2 regions of the Micrococcus sp. 116 genome follow, and region 2 is predicted to be linked to the other one. Evidence: predicted binding sites of a transcription regulator. Region 2 holds the regulator's gene; the other holds the start of a gene.

Region 1 (8,939 bases), 320 kb from region 2:
CGGTGTGGCGCCGACGGGAGTAGTCCTCCATCTCCTTGCGGATGATGCCGCCGCGCGGGTGGAACACGGGCAGGCCGGAGCCGAGCTCGTCCGGGAAGGAGAAGAGATCCAGCTCGGCGCCGAGCTTGCGGTGGTCGCGGCGCTCGGCCTCGGCGAGGCGCTCCTGGTAGGCCTTGAGGTCGTCCTTGCTGGCCCACGCGGTGCCGTAGATGCGCTGCAGCTGCTTGTTCTTCTCGTTGCCGAGCCAGTAGGCGGCGGCGGAGCGGGTGAGCGCGAAGCCGTTGCCGATGAGCTTGGTGGAGGGCAGGTGCGGGCCGCGGCAGAGGTCGCACCACACGGCGTCGCCGGTCTTGCGGTCCACGTTGTCGTAGATGGTGATCTCCCCGGCCCCGACCTCCACGGAGGCGCCCTCGCCGGCGGTGTCCGCGGCATCCTTCTTGCCGAGCAGCTCGAGCTTGTAGGGCTCGTCCGCCATCTCGGCGCGGGCGGTCTCCTCGTCCACGACGCGGCGGCGGAAGGTCTGGCCGGACTTCACGATCTTCTGCATGAGCGAGGAGATCTGCTTGAGGTCCTCGGGGGTGAAGGGCTCGTCGACGTCGAAGTCGAAGTAGAAGCCGTCCGTGATGTACGGGCCGATGCCGAGCTTGGCGCCCGGGCGCAGCTGCTGCACGGCCTGGGCCATCACGTGGGCGGTGGAGTGCCGCAGCACCTCGAGGCCCTCGGGCTCCGTGATGTCCACCGCTTCGACGGACGCGCCGGCGGGGATCTCCCGGGCCAGGTCCCAGAGCAGGCCGTCCACCCGCATGACGGCGGTGGTCGGCTTCTCGCGGAAGAGGTCGAGGCCGGTGGTGCCGTGCGTCACCTCCCGCAGCTCTCCGTCCACGGTCAGCAGGATGTTCTTCGGCTCCGACACGGTGCTCCTTCGAGGTCTGGCTTCGGGATCGGTGGCGTACGGGGGCCACCGTCGGCCGCGTCCCATTCTAGGGGTGCGGCCGGACGGCGGGGCACGGAGGCGGACGGTCTCATCTGTCCGGGGTGGGCAGCAGCTCCCACGTCTCCGGGTGGGGCACCGGGATCGGGGGGTGCTCCGGCGCGGGCCGACCCGGTGCCGTGCGGCCGGGGCGGGCCCCGCCGGCCGGCCCGACGTCGGTGCGCACCTTCACGGGCCAGCCGCCCGTGCCGTGGTGCGGGATGTCCGGCAGGGGCTGCGCTCCGGTGCCCGCCCGGCCGCTGCGGCGCGCGGCGGCGGCTCGGCGGTCCGCCGCGAGCCAGTCCCGCCACTGCTGCCGGGTGGCGTCCAGGTAGTCGGGGTCCGGGAGCGTCTCGGGCCGGTGCAGGTCCCAGGCGCGCACGGCCTGGACGGACACGGCCCGGTCGCCGGTGCGCCGGACGGTGCCCTCGATCAGCAGGAGGCGGGCGGAGAAGAGCATCTCCCCGGAGGCGTGCTGGGCCTCGGTGAAGAAGGAGGCGTCCACGCAGCCGGTGCCGTCGTCCACGGAGAGGAACACCACCCGCTTGCCGCTGCGCATGGGCGGGGTCTGGGTGGCCACGCGCACCCCGGCCACGAGCACCCGGGACTGCGTGCGCAGCCCGAGCAGGTCCTTCGCCCGGGTGACGCCGAGCGCGTCCAGGTACGGGGCGTGGGAGTCCATGAGGTGGGCGGTGACGTCCAGGGCGGTGAGCTCCAGCTCGGTGCGGACCCGGGCGGCCGGGCCCGGGTCAGGGAAGAGCGGGGCGAGGGCGGTGAGCTCGGTGTCCGGCAGGTCCAGGGCCAGCTGGCCCTCCACCTGCCGCGGACGGGCGGACCGCGAGCGCGGGGCGGTGCGGCCGGGGGCGGTGCCGCGGGTGGTGGAGTGCTGGAGTTCGAGGTGGTGGACGAGGTCGGTGCGGGAGGCGCCGCCGGGTGGGAGGAGGCAGTCGAGGGCGCCGAGCTGGGCGAGGCGTTCGAGGTTGCGGGCGGTGGGGCGGGCGCGGTCGCGGACGTCGGCGAGGGAGCGGTAGGGGCGGCCGGCGTCGAGGCGGTCGGTCTCGGCTTCGCTGAGTCCGGAGAGGCTGGTGAGGGGCAGGCGGATGCCCCAGCGGCCGGGGGCGCCGTCGTCGACCTCGGGGTGGGCGGGGACCCACTCGACGTGGACGTGGCGCGAGGAGGCGTTGACGTCCACGGGCAGGACGGGGATGCCCATGCGGCGGGCCTCGGCGACCATGAGGCGGGCGGGGTACATGCCGGGGTCGTGTTCGAGGATGGCGGCCATGAAGGCGGCGGGGTGGTGGGTCTTGAGCCAGGCGGAGTGGTAGGTGGGGACGGCGAAGGCGGCGCCGTGGGCCTTGCAGAAGCCGAAGGAGCCGAAGGCGGAGAGGGTGGCCCAGACCTCGTCGATGACTTCGAGGGAGTAGCCGCGGGCGAGGGCGCCGGTGCGGAAGGCCTCTTCGACGAGGTGTTCCTGCGGGCCGCCGAGGAGGCGGCGGTGCTCGTCGGCGCGGGCCAGTCCGCAGCCGGTCATGACGTCCATGGTGCGTAGGACCTGTTCGTGGAAGACGGTGACCCCGTGGGTCTCGGCGAGGACGGGCCGCAGGTCGGGGTGCGGGTAGTGGGCGGGTGCCCAGCCGTGCCGCTGTTCGAGGAAGGGCCGGACCATGTCGGACTGCATGGGGCCGGGGCGGAAGAGGGAGATGTCCACGGTGAGGTCGTTGAACTCGCGGGGGGCGAGTTTGCCGACGAGTTCGCGCTGGCCCGGGGACTCGATCTGGAAGCAGCCGAGGGTGTGGGTGGTGCGGATCATCGCATAGGTGGCGTCGTCGTCCAGGGGCACCTGTTCGAGGTCGATGCGCTCGCCCGTGGTGCGTTCGACCTCGGCGATCGTGTAGGCGATGGCGGACTGCATGCGCACGCCGAGGATGTCGAGCTTGAGGAAGCCCATGGGGTCCATGTCGTGCTTGTCGAACTGGCTCATGGGCAGGCCCATGCCGGAGGGCTGGACGGGGGTGCGGTGCAGCAGGGCGGCGTCGCCGAGGATGACGCCGCAGGGGTGCATGGAGATGTGGCGGGGCAGGCGGTCGAGGCGTTCGGTGAGGTCGACGAGCAGGTCCAGCTGGCGGTCGCCCTCGGCGCGGCCGGACTCGATGCGGCGGGAGAGGCCGCCGAGTTCGGGCATGCGCTGGAGGGCCTCGCGGAAGTTCGAGGCGGAGAAGCGCCAGAGCTGCTTGGCGATGGCGTCCACCTCGGGTTCGGGCATGCCGAGGGCGAGGCCGGCGTCGCGGACGGCGCCGCGGGCCCGGTAGGCGTTCTGCATGCTCATGAGGGTGGTGCGCTCGGCGCCGAAGCGCTCGACGACGGCATGGTAGATCTCGTGGCGGCGGGCGGACTCCACGTCGATGTCGATGTCCGGGAGGGTGGAGCGGTCGGTGGAGAGGAAGCGCTCCATGATCAGGCCGTTGGCCATGGGGTCGACATGGGAGATCCGCAGGGCGTGGTTGACGAGGGAGGAGGCGCCGGAGCCGCGGGCGGCCACGCGGATGCCCATGCCCTCGATGAGGTCGACGACGGCGGCCACGGTGAGGAAGTAGGAGGAGAAGCCGAGTCGGGTGATGATGCCGAGCTCGTGTTCGGCGCGGTCCTGCAGGTCCCGGGCCGCCTGGCTGGTGCCGGGGAGGCCTCCCCCGGTGTGGAGGTGGGGGTAGCGGGCGAGGAGGCCGGTGCGGGTGCGCTCGCGCAGCACGTGCTCCGGGGGGCCGTCGATGCCGATGACGGCGGCCTCGGGGACGCGGGGCACGCCCCAGCCGAGGTCGGTCTCGGGGTCGAGCGCGCAGGCCTCGGCGAGGCGGCGGGTGGCCTCGAGCAGGGGGGCAGGGCGGTCGTCGGCGGCGGCGGCGACCTCGTGGGCGATGCGGTGCATGGCGGCGGTGGACTTGAGCCAGCCCTGCCCGTTGGGTTGCAGGTCGTGGAGGGCGTCGAGGGAGCTGAGGGCACGGACGGCGTCGAGGACGTCCGCGGTGGCGGCACCGTCCGGGGCCGCGTAGCGCACGGCGTTGGTCAGGACGGCGGGGATGCGGGCCTGGCGGGCGGCGCGGAGGGTCTTCACGGCGTGCCCGGTGTCGAGGCGGCGGCCGGGGGCGGAGAGGTGGGTGACGACGTCGGCGTGGGGGCTGCCTGCGGGCAGGGCCGCCTTCCAGCGGTGCAGGGCGGCGAGGCCGGCCGCGTACCGGCGGCGGGCCAGGTGGCGGCCGACGTCCGAGTCCGGGCCGAGGAGGACGAACAGCTCGGGGGTGGACGGGTTGTCCCGGTTGGCGGCGGTGGGGACTCGGCCGGCCGCCGCGGCGGCGAGCTCGGCGACGCTGGCCCAGGGGCTGCCGCCTGCCGCTCCCCCGGTGGTGCGGGCGTGGGCGGCGGAGACGAGCTCGCACAGGGAGCGGTAGCCGGAGCCGTGGCAGCCTCCTCGGGCGAGCACGACCACGCGGCCGGCGTTCTCGTCCTCGCTCCACCGGACGGCCAGGTCCACGCCCACGATCGGGGTGATGCCGTGGCGCAGGCAGGCGCCCACGTGCTTGGCCATGCCGTAGAGCCCGTCCCGGTCGGTGCAGGCCAGCAGGTCCATGTCCGCGGCCGCGGCGGCGGCCACGAGGTCCTCGGGCCAGCTGACCCCATGGTGGGCGCTGAACGCGGAGGCGACGTGCAGGTGGGCGAAGGGTGCGGCGGTGCGTCCGGCCGCGGCGGCCTGGCTCATGCCGACCGCCTCAGGTCCTGGGCGTGCTCGTGGACGCGCACGAGCCGCCACCGGCCGGAGTCCAGGTGGTGGGCGACGTCGAGGGTCTGCAGGGGCGCGGCGCCGGCCCGGGCCAGGCGGACCTGCAGCCGCCACATCTCGTGGTCGACGAGACCGGCGCCGCGGCCCTTCTCCGCGCGGACCTCCTCCGCCCACCAGCGGCGCCGCTCGAACCAGCGCACGGGGCGCTCTGCGAGGACGTAGTCCCGCCCGTTCCAGCGCAGCCCCTGCGGGGTGCCGTCTGCCCCGCACTCCACCGCCACCGACTGTGTGAGGACTCCCATTCTGCTTCTCTCCCTGTGCACTGCTGACCGGACCGACGACGGGGTGCCGTCGGGCGATGGGAGCGCGGCCCGTCCGGCGGACCGGACGCGGGGAAGAAGTGGGAAGGTGGGGCCGCACCCCCGATCGTACTCGAACATGTGTTCGAATGCGATGAGTGCGAAGGTAGGGTGGCCGCCGGACACGTTAAGGACGCATCGCCCCGAGACGAGCGAGGCCGGGAACGCCCTTTTCGTGAGACCGGCTGGCCGAGTCCTGGCCGGGGACCTCGAATCCGACCCTGGAGCGCACATGCACGAGAAAATCGTCTCTTGGGCCGGAAGAAGTGCGTCGGCACGGCCCTGTGGACAATGCGAGCAGGACCACAATCCGTCTGCGTATACTCCGAACCAACCGGGCCTCGCATGCCACGGGCACCGCGCTGCGGGATCAGCGCGGGAGGCGCGGACACACGACGGACGTCCAGTTGGAGGGGAAATGTCTCTCACCGCACCCGGGCGCGCCCTGCGCCGCCACCGATTCGCCCAGGCCGGCACGCTCAGCGTGGCCTTGGCGCTCGCACTGACCGCCTGCGGCGGGCAGTCCGAGCCCGCCGAGTCGTCGACGACGTCGCCCTCGTCCGCCAAGCCCGCCGTCGAGACGTCCGCGCCCGCGAGCACGAGCGAGACCGCGAGCACGAGCGAGACCGCGGGCGTCAGCTCATCCCCCATGGCCACGGAGAGCGGGTCCGGCGAATACGTGCCCGCGTCTGCCGACGGTCCCGCTCAGAACGTGCCCAAGCCGGAGATGCCCGCCGCCATGAAGGAAGAGACCAAGGAGGGCGCCGAGGCGGCGATTCGCTATTTCTGGGACGTGCACTACTACGCCGAGCAGACCGGAGACACGGAACTCCTCGACTCTCTCTACAGCGAGTATTGCGAGTTCTGCCAGTTCAGCTCGAACGACCTGCAAATGATCTACAAAGACGGGGGGTGGTACACCGGCACTGAGGTACAGATCGATTCGATTCTGACTCATCGATCCGAAACCGGGTATGTCTCGACACTCCTTGTCACTACGGGCACAGGAACGGGATACACCAAGGGCGGGGTTGTTCCCGAGAACGGAGATGTTGAAGCGGCCTCCAAGCAGCCTTGGATCGCGGAGGTCTCGTTTAACCCCGAATCTTCACACTGGATTGTTGATGAGATGTCATATGAAGGTTCGATCGGATCTAACTGATGGGGCGCACCTGGATTGTATTAGTGGCATTATTGATCAGCCTCCTATTCGTGCCTACCACTGCCGCCGCCACCCCTTCACACGCACGAGACATCGAGTCGTGCACTTCTTCGAAGAGCCACTACTCAATAAATAAAAAGGGCATTGCGGCGAATAAGAGATGCTCAGATAGACACTCAGCAACCTCGAGTTCAGTTGTTGCAACTGATTACTCAGCGACCGCCGCCCGCCCGGACCCACACCTAGAGCACAAAACGGTCAGTGCATGCTTCTCGGGGCAGCTGGGCAATCCGGATTTCGAGAGTTGTCGAGAGCAAGAGGCGAACTTCTGCCCCGAGGGTTCGTGGATCCGGGCGCAGACCGTAGACACTCGTCAGCCTGATGCTAATCCCGCCTATGGCGCCCCTAAATGTTGGACGGCCAAGGCCTCCAGCAACGGCGCCCCGCCCGTCTCCATCGACGAGGTCCGCACGCTCCTCGTGCTGGAGCCTGAGATCCGGTCGGACAATGGCGGACGCGGGATCCGCAATGCGGAGACCAACTTCTACGCAGACGCCGAGACACGCACGCTCGTCACCACCCTCAACGGGGTCGAGGTCGAACTCCGCGCCACGCCGGTGAGCTTCCACTGGGACTACGGGGACGGCTCCCCCACCAAGACCACCTCGGTCGCAGGCCAGAGCCAGCCGGAGTTCAACGTCCCCACCCCCACGAGCCACGTGTACGAGGACACCGGGCAGTACACGGTCCGCCTCACCACCGTCTACATCGGCGAATACCGGGAGGCCGGGGGCGAGTGGGTGCTCATCCCGGGCACCATCAGCCTCGACTCGGCCCCTGTCACCGCGAATATCTGGCGCACCATCACCCGCAATGTCGCCGATGACTGCAGCGTCGACTCCTCAGCCTGGGGCTGCACCGGCCCCATCGAATCCGCTCCGGCCGGCTGAGCACAGACCGCGGGGCGGCCGACGGTCTCCCGTCCACCGCCCCGCGGCCCCCTCGTCGGCCGGGTGTGTCAGACCCGGCGCACCCGCCCCCGGGCCATGAGCACGAGTCCCGCGCCGAGGGCCGCGAGCGCTCCGAGCGCGCCCGCCGGAACCTCACGCCCGGTCTCGACCGTGTCCGGGGTCGTGTGGGCGTCCTCCCCCGCCGGCACGTTCAGGGCCCGGGGCTTCTGCCCATCCGCGAGCGACTCCACGAGTGCGAAGACGTCGGACCGCTCCGCGTCCTGGGTGATAATGACGTCCTCACTCCTGGTCACCCCGTCCAGCGACCAGTCGCGAACGAGGCGGTCGTCGGTCGGGTATGTCGCGTCGGCGAGGTAGTGAAACCCGGTGAAAATTCCAACGCGGTGTCGCGCCAGAGGGTGCCCCAGCGCGGACCCCACGAGAGTTCCGCGACCGACGCGTCGTCGCCCTGGCGCTTGGACCACAATGGCAGCTCCACGCCCGGCTCGGCGTACTTCAGCGCGAGGACCCGCTCGGGGTAGTCCCCAAACACGGGGTCGGCCCGGCTGTGCTCGCCCCACGCGTAGACGAGCCCGGCAGAGGGGCCTCTGTTGCCCTCCGGAATGCCGGCGGTCTCGTCGTCGAGGGCGGCCACCGGGGTGCCGCCCACGGACAGGGTGAACAGGAGATGACCGTCTCCGGCCTCACCGCGGCACCGCGCTTCCGCGTCTCACGGGCAGGTCATCCCCGTCGCCCCGTCTCTCAGAGCAGCGTTCCCTGCTGCTCTCTCATCTCCTGGATCAGTTCTGGCCCGTTGTTCCGGACGTTCCCCACGGCGCTCCCCACGGGCCGCAGCGACCAGCCCGCCGCGACGTCGTACGCGCCGGCGCACACCTGGCCCACGAGGGCGTCGGCTTCTTCGGCAGACCCGAGCGTGTCCGGAGCGAGCCACCGGTCCATCGTCTCGGCATCCATGGGCACGGGCAGCCGGTCGTGCAGCTGGCCGAGCGCGGCGAGCACCGGATCGTCGTCGTCCGCGTCGGGCGCGGCCATGGTGAGGATCGTCGTCGAGAGGACCCAGGCGTCCTCCCCCGCGGCCTTGGCCTCGGGGTCCTGCCACCACTCGTACAGGCCGGCGAACCAGATGACCGGCCCCTCGCCGTCCCCGGCCCCGGCCGGGTGCACGTAGTAGGGCTGCTTCTTCGCGGCCCGCCCGTCGGGACCCTTGGCGCCAGGCTCCGGCGTCTTCCACTCGTAGTAGCCCTCCACCGGCACGGCGCAGCGTCGAGCGCGGACGGCGGCCCGGAACGTCGGCTTGGAGGCCACGGTCTCCGAGCGCGCGTTGAACGCACGGGACCCCACGGACAGCTCCTTCGCCCACGGCGGCACCAGGCCCCAGCGCGCCACGTGGATCCGCCGGGTCACTCCGGCGCCGACGTCGTCCGCATGCGCCACGAGGATCGGCACCTCGGCTGTCGGCGCCACGTTCCAGCTCTGGCGCAGCACCAGCTCCTCATTCGTCTCGGCATCGCCCAGGGCCACCAGGTCGCTCGTGGCGCGGGCCATCACGTAGCGGCCGCACACGTCAGCGGTCCCTCCCGTCCCGGCCACGATCGACATACATCCACGCGATGCCGAGGGCGAAGCCCATCATCGCGCAGCCGAGCACAGTGCCCCAGGGACTCTCGGTGCCCAGTCCGAACACCACTCCCAGGCCGACGCCGAT
Region 2 (8,939 bases):
CGGGGCCTCAGCAGCGGGGGCCGCCTCGGCGGCCTCCTCCTCCGCGGCGGCCTCGGCGCGGGCCTTGAGCTCGGCCGCGATGGCCTCCTCCTCAGCCGGCGTGAACTCGGTCAGCTCGGACTCGTCCACGGCGGGCTCGCCGCCGGTGGGCAGGTCCTCGTCGGCCACGGGGCCCGCGACGTCGGCGATCGCCGGGGCGGTCTCGGCGGCCGGAGCGGTCTCCGCGGCCGCGGCGGTCTCGGCGGCGGGCGCCGCGGAGGCGTCCAGCGCGTCGAGGGACTCGACCGGGACCATGATCGAGGACATCGCCTGGGCGTCGCAGCCCACCACGTTGCCCTCGGCGTCGAAGGTCACCGGGGCGATGCCCGAGATGACCCCGACCACCCGCTGCTGGGCGTCATAGACGGCCCCGCCCGAGTCGCCGGCGTAGGTCGAGGCGGTGTCGAGGGCAACCTGATCCGCGTACGCGTCGTCGCAGACCGTGGCGGCCTCGAAGGTCTGCGTGTGGGACACGGTGTTCGGCGCGCCCAGCGGCACGGACGAGCCGTGGGTGTAGACGGTCTCGCCCACACCGATGGACGAGGCCGGCCGCGTGGACCAGTCGCCCACGACGTCGACGTCGTCGGCCAGGGCCACGCGGACCGCGTCCACGCCCGAATCGCCGGGCAGTGCCGAGACGGTGCCGATCGCGGTGCCGTCGACGTCGCGGACGGTCGAGCCGATCTGCCACTGGCCCGCACCACAGTGGGCCGCGGTGTAGGCGGTGGCGTCGTCGACGATGGTCAGGCTGCACGCCCCGGCCGGCGCGGTGATCGCCGAGCCCTGGGTGAGCGTGGTCTGCGCGAGGGCGGGGCCGGCACCGGCCACCACCACCGCGCCCAGCGCCGCGGTGGCGACGCCGGTCAAGGTTCTGGTTCTCATGGGTACTCCTCGGAGGATGGGAGGCATGGGGCCGGCGCGCGGCGCACGGCCTCCAGGATGGGGTGGGGCCACCACGGGCCCTCCCCTCCCCCTCAACGGTACCGGACAGGCCGGGCAACCGATCAGGGTCGGCGGACCGTGATCTCCACGGAGTCGGCCCGCTCGGCCAGCAGCGGCAGGTCTGCCAGGAGGGTCTTGAGCGTGGCCGTCATCAGGCGCACCCCGGCCGCGTCGGCGTCCCGGGTGGGCATCGCGACGATCTGCAGCTCGGGCCCGGCCCCGCCTCCGTTCATCACCGCGCCGGAACCCGTGTGTGTGGCCACCCCCGACCCGGGTGCGAGGCCCAGGTTCAACAGGTTCGGGACCAGGTCGGCGATCTCGGCGATCTCGTCCGCGATCTCCTGGTCCCGATAGGCGGGGGTCCACTCCCTCTGCTGGGCGAGCGACCACACGGCCGGGCGTCGCACCACGTACGTGTGCTCGGCGCCGGCGTCGATGACGACGAGCTCACAGCCCTCGTCCACGGCGGACAGGCAGGCACGCGGCAGCCACACGGCCACGGGTCGGGCGACCGGGTTCCACGCCGTCAGCGCGGGCACGTTCGTGAACACCGGCAGCGCCTGCCGGCCGTCCGGCGCGCGCATGGTCACGAGGGCCACGTCCGCGGCCTTGTCCCCGTGCGCCGCGACGTCGTGCTCGTGGCCGGTGTGGTCGGCGTGGTCGTGGACGTCGTCCTCGTCCCCGGCGAGGGTGGGCACGACGGCGGCGAACACGCGGATGCGCGCGAGCACCTCCGTCACCTCCCGCTCACCGGCGGAGCCGTCCGTCAGGGCCGCCATGACGGCGGTCCACTCGGCCGGGCTGGTGCCGTCGTCCTCGTCGAACACGTGCAACGGGTTCGCGGAGCCGTCCACGCCGGGGCCGGAGAGGTCGCGGCCCTGCCACGGGATGCCCGCGGTGTCCGCGGTGTTCTCGCCCGCGGTCTTCTCCCGCATGCGGTCGAGTGCGGCCCGGATGTGCCCCGGCAGCTCCCGGGCCGCCGGATGCGGCACCGCGACCGTCTCGTCGATCGGACCGAGCCCGTCGCCGCGGGCCAGGCCGCCGTCGTCGTGCGAGCCCGTCACGGGGCGACCGGGCCGGGCTGCTCGGAGCGCGCCTGCTCCACCGTGGCGCCGCCGGCGACGGCCAGCGCCTGCTCCAGGCTGAAGCGGCCGGCGTACAGCGCCTTGCCCATGATCGCGCCCTCGACGCCCTGGCCGGTCATGGCCGCGAGCGCGGCAACGTCCTCGAGGGAGGAGATGCCGCCCGAGGCGACGACCGGCTTCGCGGTCTTCGCGCAGACCTGGGCGAGCAGCTCCGTGTTCGGCCCCTTGAGCGTGCCGTCCTTCGTGACGTCGGTGACCACGTAGCGGGCGCAGCCGGCATCCTCGAGGCGGGCGAGCACCTCCCAGAGGTCGCCGCCCTCCTTGGTCCAGCCGCGGGCGGCGAGCGTGGTGCCGCGCACGTCGAGGCCCACGGCCACCCGGTCGCCGAAGCGCTCGATGACGCGCGCGGTCCAGTCCGGGTCCTCGAGGGCGGCGGTGCCCAGGTTCACGCGCGCCGCACCCATCTCGAGGGCGTTCTCGAGCGAGGCGTCGTCGCGGATGCCGCCGGACAGCTCGATCTTCACGCCGATCTCCTCCACCACACGGCGCATGACCTCGCGGTTGTCACCGCGACCGAAGGCCGCGTCCAGGTCCACGAGGTGGATCCACTCCGCGCCGGCGCGCTGCCAGTCCAGGGCGGCGGTGACCGGGTCGCCGTACGAGGTGGCGCTGCCGGCCTCGCCCTGGACGAGGCGGACGGCCTGGCCGTCCTGGACGTCGACGGCGGGCAGCAGCTCGAGGGCGGGGGCGTTCGGGGTCATGGGGTTCCTCTCGGGTGGGGCGGCCGGCGCGGTCAGGCGCCGACGGTCAGGAAGGAGGCGGCGATGGCCATGCCGGCCAGCACGAGGACGATCACGATGGCCCACAGCGGCGCCTTCTGCGTGCGCATGGACCAGGCGGCGCCGAGCAGCAGCCCGCCGAGGGCGAGGTAGAGGACGGACCAGTAGGGCATCAGAGGGTCTCCAGCCAGTTGCGCAGCAGCTGCAGCCCGGCGTCCCCGGACTTCTCGGGGTGGAACTGCGTGGCCGACAGGGGGCCGTTCTCCACGGCGGCGATGAAGTCCGCGCCGTGGTGCGCCCAGGTGACCTGGGGCGGACGCATGGCGGAGATCGTCTGGTCGAACTCCCATTCGAGCACGCCGTAGGAGTGGACGAAGTAGAACCGCTCGTCCTCGATGCCCGCGAAGAGGGCGCTGCCCTCGGGCGGCCGGACGGTGTTCCAGCCCATGTGGGGCAGGACCTCGGCGGGCAGCTCGGCGACGACACCCGGCCACTCCCCCATGCCTGCGGTGCGCTCGCCGTGCTCGACGCCGGCGTCGAAGAGGATCTGGTGGCCCACGCAGATGCCGAGGACGGGTCGGCCCCCGGCCACGCGGCGGCCGATCCAGCGGGTGCCGCCGACCTCGGTCAGTGCCCGCATCACGGACGCGTACGCCCCGACGCCGGGCACGAGCAGCCCGTCGGCCTCCTGCACGGCCTGCGGATCGCGCGTGAGCTCGACCTCCGCGCCGGCCCGCTCCACGGCACGCAGCGCCGAGTGCACGTTGCCCGAGCCGTAGTCCAGGACGGCGACGCGCGGCCGCACGCCGGGGACGGTGGTGGGGCGGGCCATCAGAGGGCGCCCTTGGTGGAGGGCACGCCGGTCATGCGGGGGTCGTCCTCGACGGCGGCGCGCAGGGCGCGGGCGAAGGCCTTGAACTGCGCCTCGACGATGTGGTGCGGATCCCGGCCTCGCACGACGTCCATGTGGAGGCAGATCGCCGCGTGGTACGTGATCGACTCGAACACATGGCGGGTCATGGAACCGGTGAAGTGCCCGCCGATGAGGTGGTACTGCTGGCCCTCGGGCTCGCCCTCGTGCACGAGGTACGGCCGGCCGGAGACGTCGACGACGGCGCGCGCCAGCGCCTCGTCCAGCGGCACGGACGCCTCGCCGAAGCGGCGGATGCCGGACTTGTCCCCGAGCGCGGTCTTGAGCACCTCGCCCAGGGTGATGGCGACGTCCTCGACCGTGTGGTGCACGTCGATGTGCGTGTCCCCGGTGGCACGGACCGTCAGGTCGATCTGGGAGTGCCGGGACAGCGCGGTGAGCATGTGGTCGTAGAACGGCACGGTGGTGGAGATCTCAGCGCGGCCGGTGCCGTCCAGATCCATCTCGACGTACACGTCCGACTCGCTCGTGGTGCGCGTCATGCGCGCACGGCGTCCGGAGATCAACTCGGCTGCCACGGGTCCTCCTCGGGCTGGGTCCGCACCGGTCCGGGACGGGTGCGGGGGGATGCGGGTGCGCGCGGCCGGTGCCGGCGGGCCGGGGCGCCGCGCGCGCTGTCCCTATCCTAGGGAGCCGGGCGGACGCCGAGACTCCGGTGACGCCTCAGGACCGGTCCCCGGTCTCGCCGAGGACCTCCGCGAGAGCGGTGAGGAACGCCGTCGTCTCCGCCTCGGTGCCGGCGGTGACGCGCAGGTGGTGCGGGATGCCGACGTCCCGCACGAGGACGCCGCGGTCGAGCAGGCGGCGCCACACGTCGGACGCGTCCTCGAGGTGACCGAAGAAGACGAAGTTCGAGTCGGACACCGAGGGCCTCAGTCCCAGGCCGCGCAGGGTGGAGACGATGCGGTCGCGCTGGGCCTTGATGTCCTCCACGGTGCGCAGCAGCGCGTCCACGTGATCGAGGGCGGCCTCCGCCGTGGCCTGCGTGACCGCGGAGAGGTGGTACGGCAGGCGCACCAGGCGCAGGGCGTCGGCGACGGCGGGGTCCGCGGCCAGGTAGCCCAGGCGCGCGCCGGCCAGGGCGAACGCCTTGGACATGGTGCGCGTGACGATCAGCCGCTCACGGCCGGGCAGGAGGGTGAGGGCGGAGCGGGTGCCGGCGAGGGCGAACTCCGCGTAGGCCTCGTCCACGACGACCATGGCGCCGGGCCCGCCGGCGGCCTCGTTCTGCGCCTGCGCGGCGTACACGGCCTCGATGGTCGCCAGGTCCAGGGCGGTGCCCGTCGGGTTGTTGGGCGAGGCCAGGAAGACGACGTGCGGACGGTGCTCCCGCACCATGGCCGCCGCGTGCTCGGCGCTGAGGGTGTGGTCTTCGGCACGGCCGCCGTCCACGAACACGGTGTCCGTGCCGCCGGCCAGCAGCGGGTACATGGAGTACGAGGGCAGGAAGCTCAGCAGTGTCCGCCCGGGGCCGCCGAAGGCCTGGAGGATCTGCTGCAGGATCTCGTTGGAGCCGTTGCCGGCCCACACGTGGTCCGCCGTGAGGCCGTGGCCGAGGTAGCCGGCGAGCGCACGTCGCAGCCCCGTGAACTCGCGGTCCGGGTAGCGGTTCAGCCCCCCGGCGACGGCCGCGACCCGCTCGGCGATGGCGGCGGCGACCTCCTCCGGCACCGGATGCGTGTTCTCGTTGGTGTTGAGCATGTACGGCACGTCCAGCTGGGGGGCGCCGTAGGGGCTCAGGCCGCGGAGGTTCTCACGCAGGGGCAGAGAGCTGAGGTCGGTCATGGCCGCCAGTCTAGGAAGCGTGGAGGGCGAGGCCCGCCGTGCGTCACCGCGTGGCCGGGACGAACAGCTCCTCGCCCGGCGCGGGGGCCCGGCCCTCGAGCCCGTTGAGCTCGTCGATCGTGGCGATCACCTCGTAGACGTCCGCCTCCGGAGCCACCGTGGTGGCGATGGTCCACAGGCTGTCCCCGGGCATGACCGTGACGGACTGGGTGGCGGGCCCCGCGGTGTCCGCGGACACCGCGGCGGGCGACAGCAGCACACCCAGGAAGAAGGCGGCCGCCAGCGTGGCGGCCACGGCCGCGGCGATCACGGGGATCCCCCGCAGCACGAGGCGGCCGCGGCGGGTCAGACGGATGGTGGCCGGACGCGGCCGCGCCGTCGCGGGCGAGCCGGCGAACTGGGCGGTGGTGAGCGTCATGGTGTCCTCCTCCGGGGCGGATGCCCTCCAGGTGATCGAACATGTGTTCGAATCCGTTCGAATGCCTTTCTAGCACAGGTGTTCGAGACATGCCACGACGAGATCGAACATATCTTTGAAGGAGAGGCGGCTCTCCTCTAGGCTCGAGGCCATGCACGGACGCCCCGGAACGCCCCGGGACCGCCAAGACACAGGCAACCAGCGGGGGCGGACACGGTAAGCGTCCGGACGGCAGCCGGACGCCGGAACACGAGTCCGGCCACCATCACCCCGGGAGAACGGACGGCAGCCATGAGCACCACCGACGATCAGCCGGCGGCGCGCGCGCCGCTCACCGACCGCCAGCGGCGGATCGTGCAGACCATCCGGGACGCGATCGCCGACCACGGCTACCCGCCCTCCATGCGCGAGATCGGCGACGCCGCGGGCCTGGCCTCGCTCTCCTCCGTCACGCACCAGCTGGGCCGTCTCGAGCGGCACGGCTACATCCGGCGCGACCCCGGACGCCCGCGTGCCCTCGAGGTGCTGCTCGACGTGGACGGCACCCCGCTGGGCGAGGCCGCCTCCCCCACCGCTGCGCCGTCGTCGCGGGTCTCCGCGATCCCCGCGTGGCACACCGGCGCAGACGAGGCGGACAGCGTGCCGGTCCCCTGGGTCGGCCGCATCGCGGCGGGCGGCCCGGTCCTGGCTGAGCAGCAGGTCGAGGACGTCATGGCGATCCCGCGACGCCTCACGGGCGAGGGCGAGCTGTTCATGCTGCGCGTCACGGGCGACTCGATGGTGGACGCCGCGATCTGCGACGGCGACTGGGTGGTGGTGCGCCGGCAGGACACGGCGGAGAATGGCGACATCGTCGCGGCCCTCCTCGACGACGAGGCCACCGTGAAGACCTTCCGCCGCCGCGACGGGCACACCTGGCTCCTCCCCCAGAACACGGCCTACGAGCCCATCCTCGGCGATCACGCCACCGTGATGGGGCGGGTCGTCACGGTCCTGCGTTCGCTCTGACCCGCTCCCTCCGGCCGGGCCGACGGCCCGAGGCCGAGCGAGGTCAATCGCCCGAGGCGAGCCGTGCCAGCACCCCGCGGACGACGTCGCGGTCCGTGGTGCGCCAGAAGTCCGGCAGGGCGCTCGTGATGTAGCCGCCGTACCGCTCGGTGGCCAGGCGGGGGTCCAGCACGGCCACCACGCCGCGGTCCGTCACGGAGCGCACGAGGCGCCCGGCGCCCTGGGCCATGCGCACGGCCGCATGCGTGGCGGAGATCCGCATGAACCCGTTGCCGCCGTGCCGGGCGACGTCCCGGGTGCGGGCCTGGGAGAGCGGGTCGTCCGGCCGCGGGAACGGGATGCGGTCGATCACCACGAGCCGCAGCGAGTTCCCCGGCACGTCCACGCCCTGCCACAGGCTCATGGTCCCGAACAGGGACGTGTCCGGCTCCTCGGAGAACTGGCGCACGAGGGCGGAGAGGGTCGCGTCCCCCTGGCACAGGATCGTGGTCTTCGGCCCGAGCCGACGGCGCATCTCGGCGGCGGCGTCCTCGGCCGCCCGGCGCGAGGAGAACAGGCCGAGGGCCCCGCCCCGCGACGCCCTCAGGAGCGCCTCGAGCTCATCCAGGGACTCGGGCGAGGCCGTCCGGCCGGGCCGGGGCAGGTGCCGGGCCACGTAGAGCACCCCCTGACGCGGGTAGTCGAAGGGGCTGCCGACGTCGAGGGCCTCGAACTTCGGGGCGTCCGGGCCGGCCAGGCCCACGTCGCCGGCCACCGAGTCGAACCGGCGCTCCCCCGAGCCCACGGTGAGCGTGGCGGAGGTGAGCACCGTCGTCGCCTTGCCGAACAGGCCCTCCCGCAGCTTGCCGGCCACCGAGAGCGGGGCCACGTAGAGCTGGGGCGGGTCGGTCTCGTCCCCCGGCTGCCAGCCCACGCCGGGCTCGAAGTGGCCGGGGCGGGTGGCCCACAGCACCTCGGGGAAGTCGGCCTCGGGCCGGGCCGCGAGCATGCGCTCCACCACCTCGAGGACCTCGAGGATCCGCGAGCGCGCCATCTGCCGTCCGCCGTCGGCGTCGGCCTCCTTGTCCTTGTCCTGGCCGAGGTCGGACAGGCACTGACGCGCGGCGGTGAGGACGCCGGTGAGGGCCTGCTCCTGCACCTCGTCCGGGCCCGCGGCGATCAGGCCGGACGGGGTGTCCGTGAACGCGCGGTCCAGGGCCGCCCCGGCCTCGATCAGGTCCTCCACGGCCACCGTGGTGTGGCGGCGCAGCGAGGTGGCCGCGCCGTGCACGATCGACCCGGACAGCTGCCCGGTGACCGCACCGGTCACCCGGTCCTGCAGCTCGTGGGCCTCGTCCACGACGACGGCCGAGTACGCCGGCAGCACCGCGAGCCCCTCGAAGGCGCTGATGGCGAGCATCGCGTGGTTGGTGACCACGACGTCCGCGTCCGCCGCGTCCGCGCGGGCCCGCTCGGAGAAGCACTCCTCGGCCTGGGGGCAGCGGGACGCGCCGAGGCAGTCGACCGCGGTGACGGAGACCTGCCGCCACGCGCGGTCGGTGACGGGGACCTCGAGGTCGTCGCGGTCCCCGGTCTCGGTCTGGTCCGCCCACGCCCGCAGGTACATGACCTCCTTGCCCAACAGGGAGGAGGGCCCGGCGGCGCCGTCCGTGGCGGAGCCGATCACCCCGCCGTCGTCGGCGACCGTGAAGAGGGCCTCCTCGCCCTCATCCCCGGGGTAGCCGCCGTCCACCTTGTGGCGACAGAGGTAGTTGGAGCGGCCCTTGACCAGGGCGACGACGGGCTCGCGAGGCAGCTCGTCCTTGAGCGCCTCGACCAGCCGGGGGGCGTCCCGCTTCATGATCTGGGCCTGCAGGGCGAGCGTGGCCGTGGCGACGACGACGGGGTCCTCCTGCGTCATCGCGTGCTGGAGCGCGGGGATGAGGTAGGCGAGGGACTTGCCGGTGCCGGTG

What was found. The regulator LexA, encoded in region 2, represses DNA repair genes until DNA is damaged. The targets are predictions, from matches to a motif close to TCGAACANNTGTTCGA.
Region 1: a site for LexA is predicted at 5,175-5,190, ahead of CITRIK5_RS03900 (DUF6504 family protein). Genes of this name have one in related genera too.

The regions. Positions count from the first base shown of each region.
Region 1 covers NZ_LR732370.1:819,850-828,788, reverse strand. Annotated here, with positions in the region: gene thrS (threonine--tRNA ligase) at 1-913, opposite strand, end outside; gene CITRIK5_RS03905 (DNA polymerase III subunit alpha) at 1,023-4,721, opposite strand; gene CITRIK5_RS03900 (DUF6504 family protein) at 4,718-5,044, opposite strand; gene CITRIK5_RS03895 (DUF6318 family protein) at 5,520-6,263, shown strand; gene CITRIK5_RS03890 (PKD domain-containing protein) at 6,743-7,213, shown strand; gene CITRIK5_RS03885 (hypothetical protein) at 7,282-7,527, opposite strand; gene CITRIK5_RS03880 (hypothetical protein) at 7,524-7,883, opposite strand; gene CITRIK5_RS03875 (SOS response-associated peptidase) at 7,976-8,797, opposite strand; gene CITRIK5_RS03870 (hypothetical protein) at 8,799-8,939, opposite strand, start outside.
Region 2 covers NZ_LR732370.1:497,526-506,464, reverse strand. Annotated here, with positions in the region: gene CITRIK5_RS02385 (trypsin-like serine protease) at 1-921, opposite strand, end outside; gene CITRIK5_RS02380 (SseB family protein) at 1,044-2,045, opposite strand; gene priA (bifunctional 1-(5-phosphoribosyl)-5-((5-phosphoribosylamino)methylideneamino)imidazole-4-carboxamide isomerase/phosphoribosylanthranilate isomerase PriA) at 2,042-2,827, opposite strand; gene CITRIK5_RS02370 (hypothetical protein) at 2,860-3,018, opposite strand; gene hisH (imidazole glycerol phosphate synthase subunit HisH) at 3,018-3,677, opposite strand; gene hisB (imidazoleglycerol-phosphate dehydratase HisB) at 3,677-4,258, opposite strand; gene CITRIK5_RS02355 (histidinol-phosphate transaminase) at 4,440-5,561, opposite strand; gene CITRIK5_RS02350 (LysM peptidoglycan-binding domain-containing protein) at 5,605-5,979, opposite strand; gene lexA (transcriptional repressor LexA) at 6,271-6,987, shown strand; gene CITRIK5_RS02340 (ATP-dependent DNA helicase) at 7,031-8,939, opposite strand, start outside.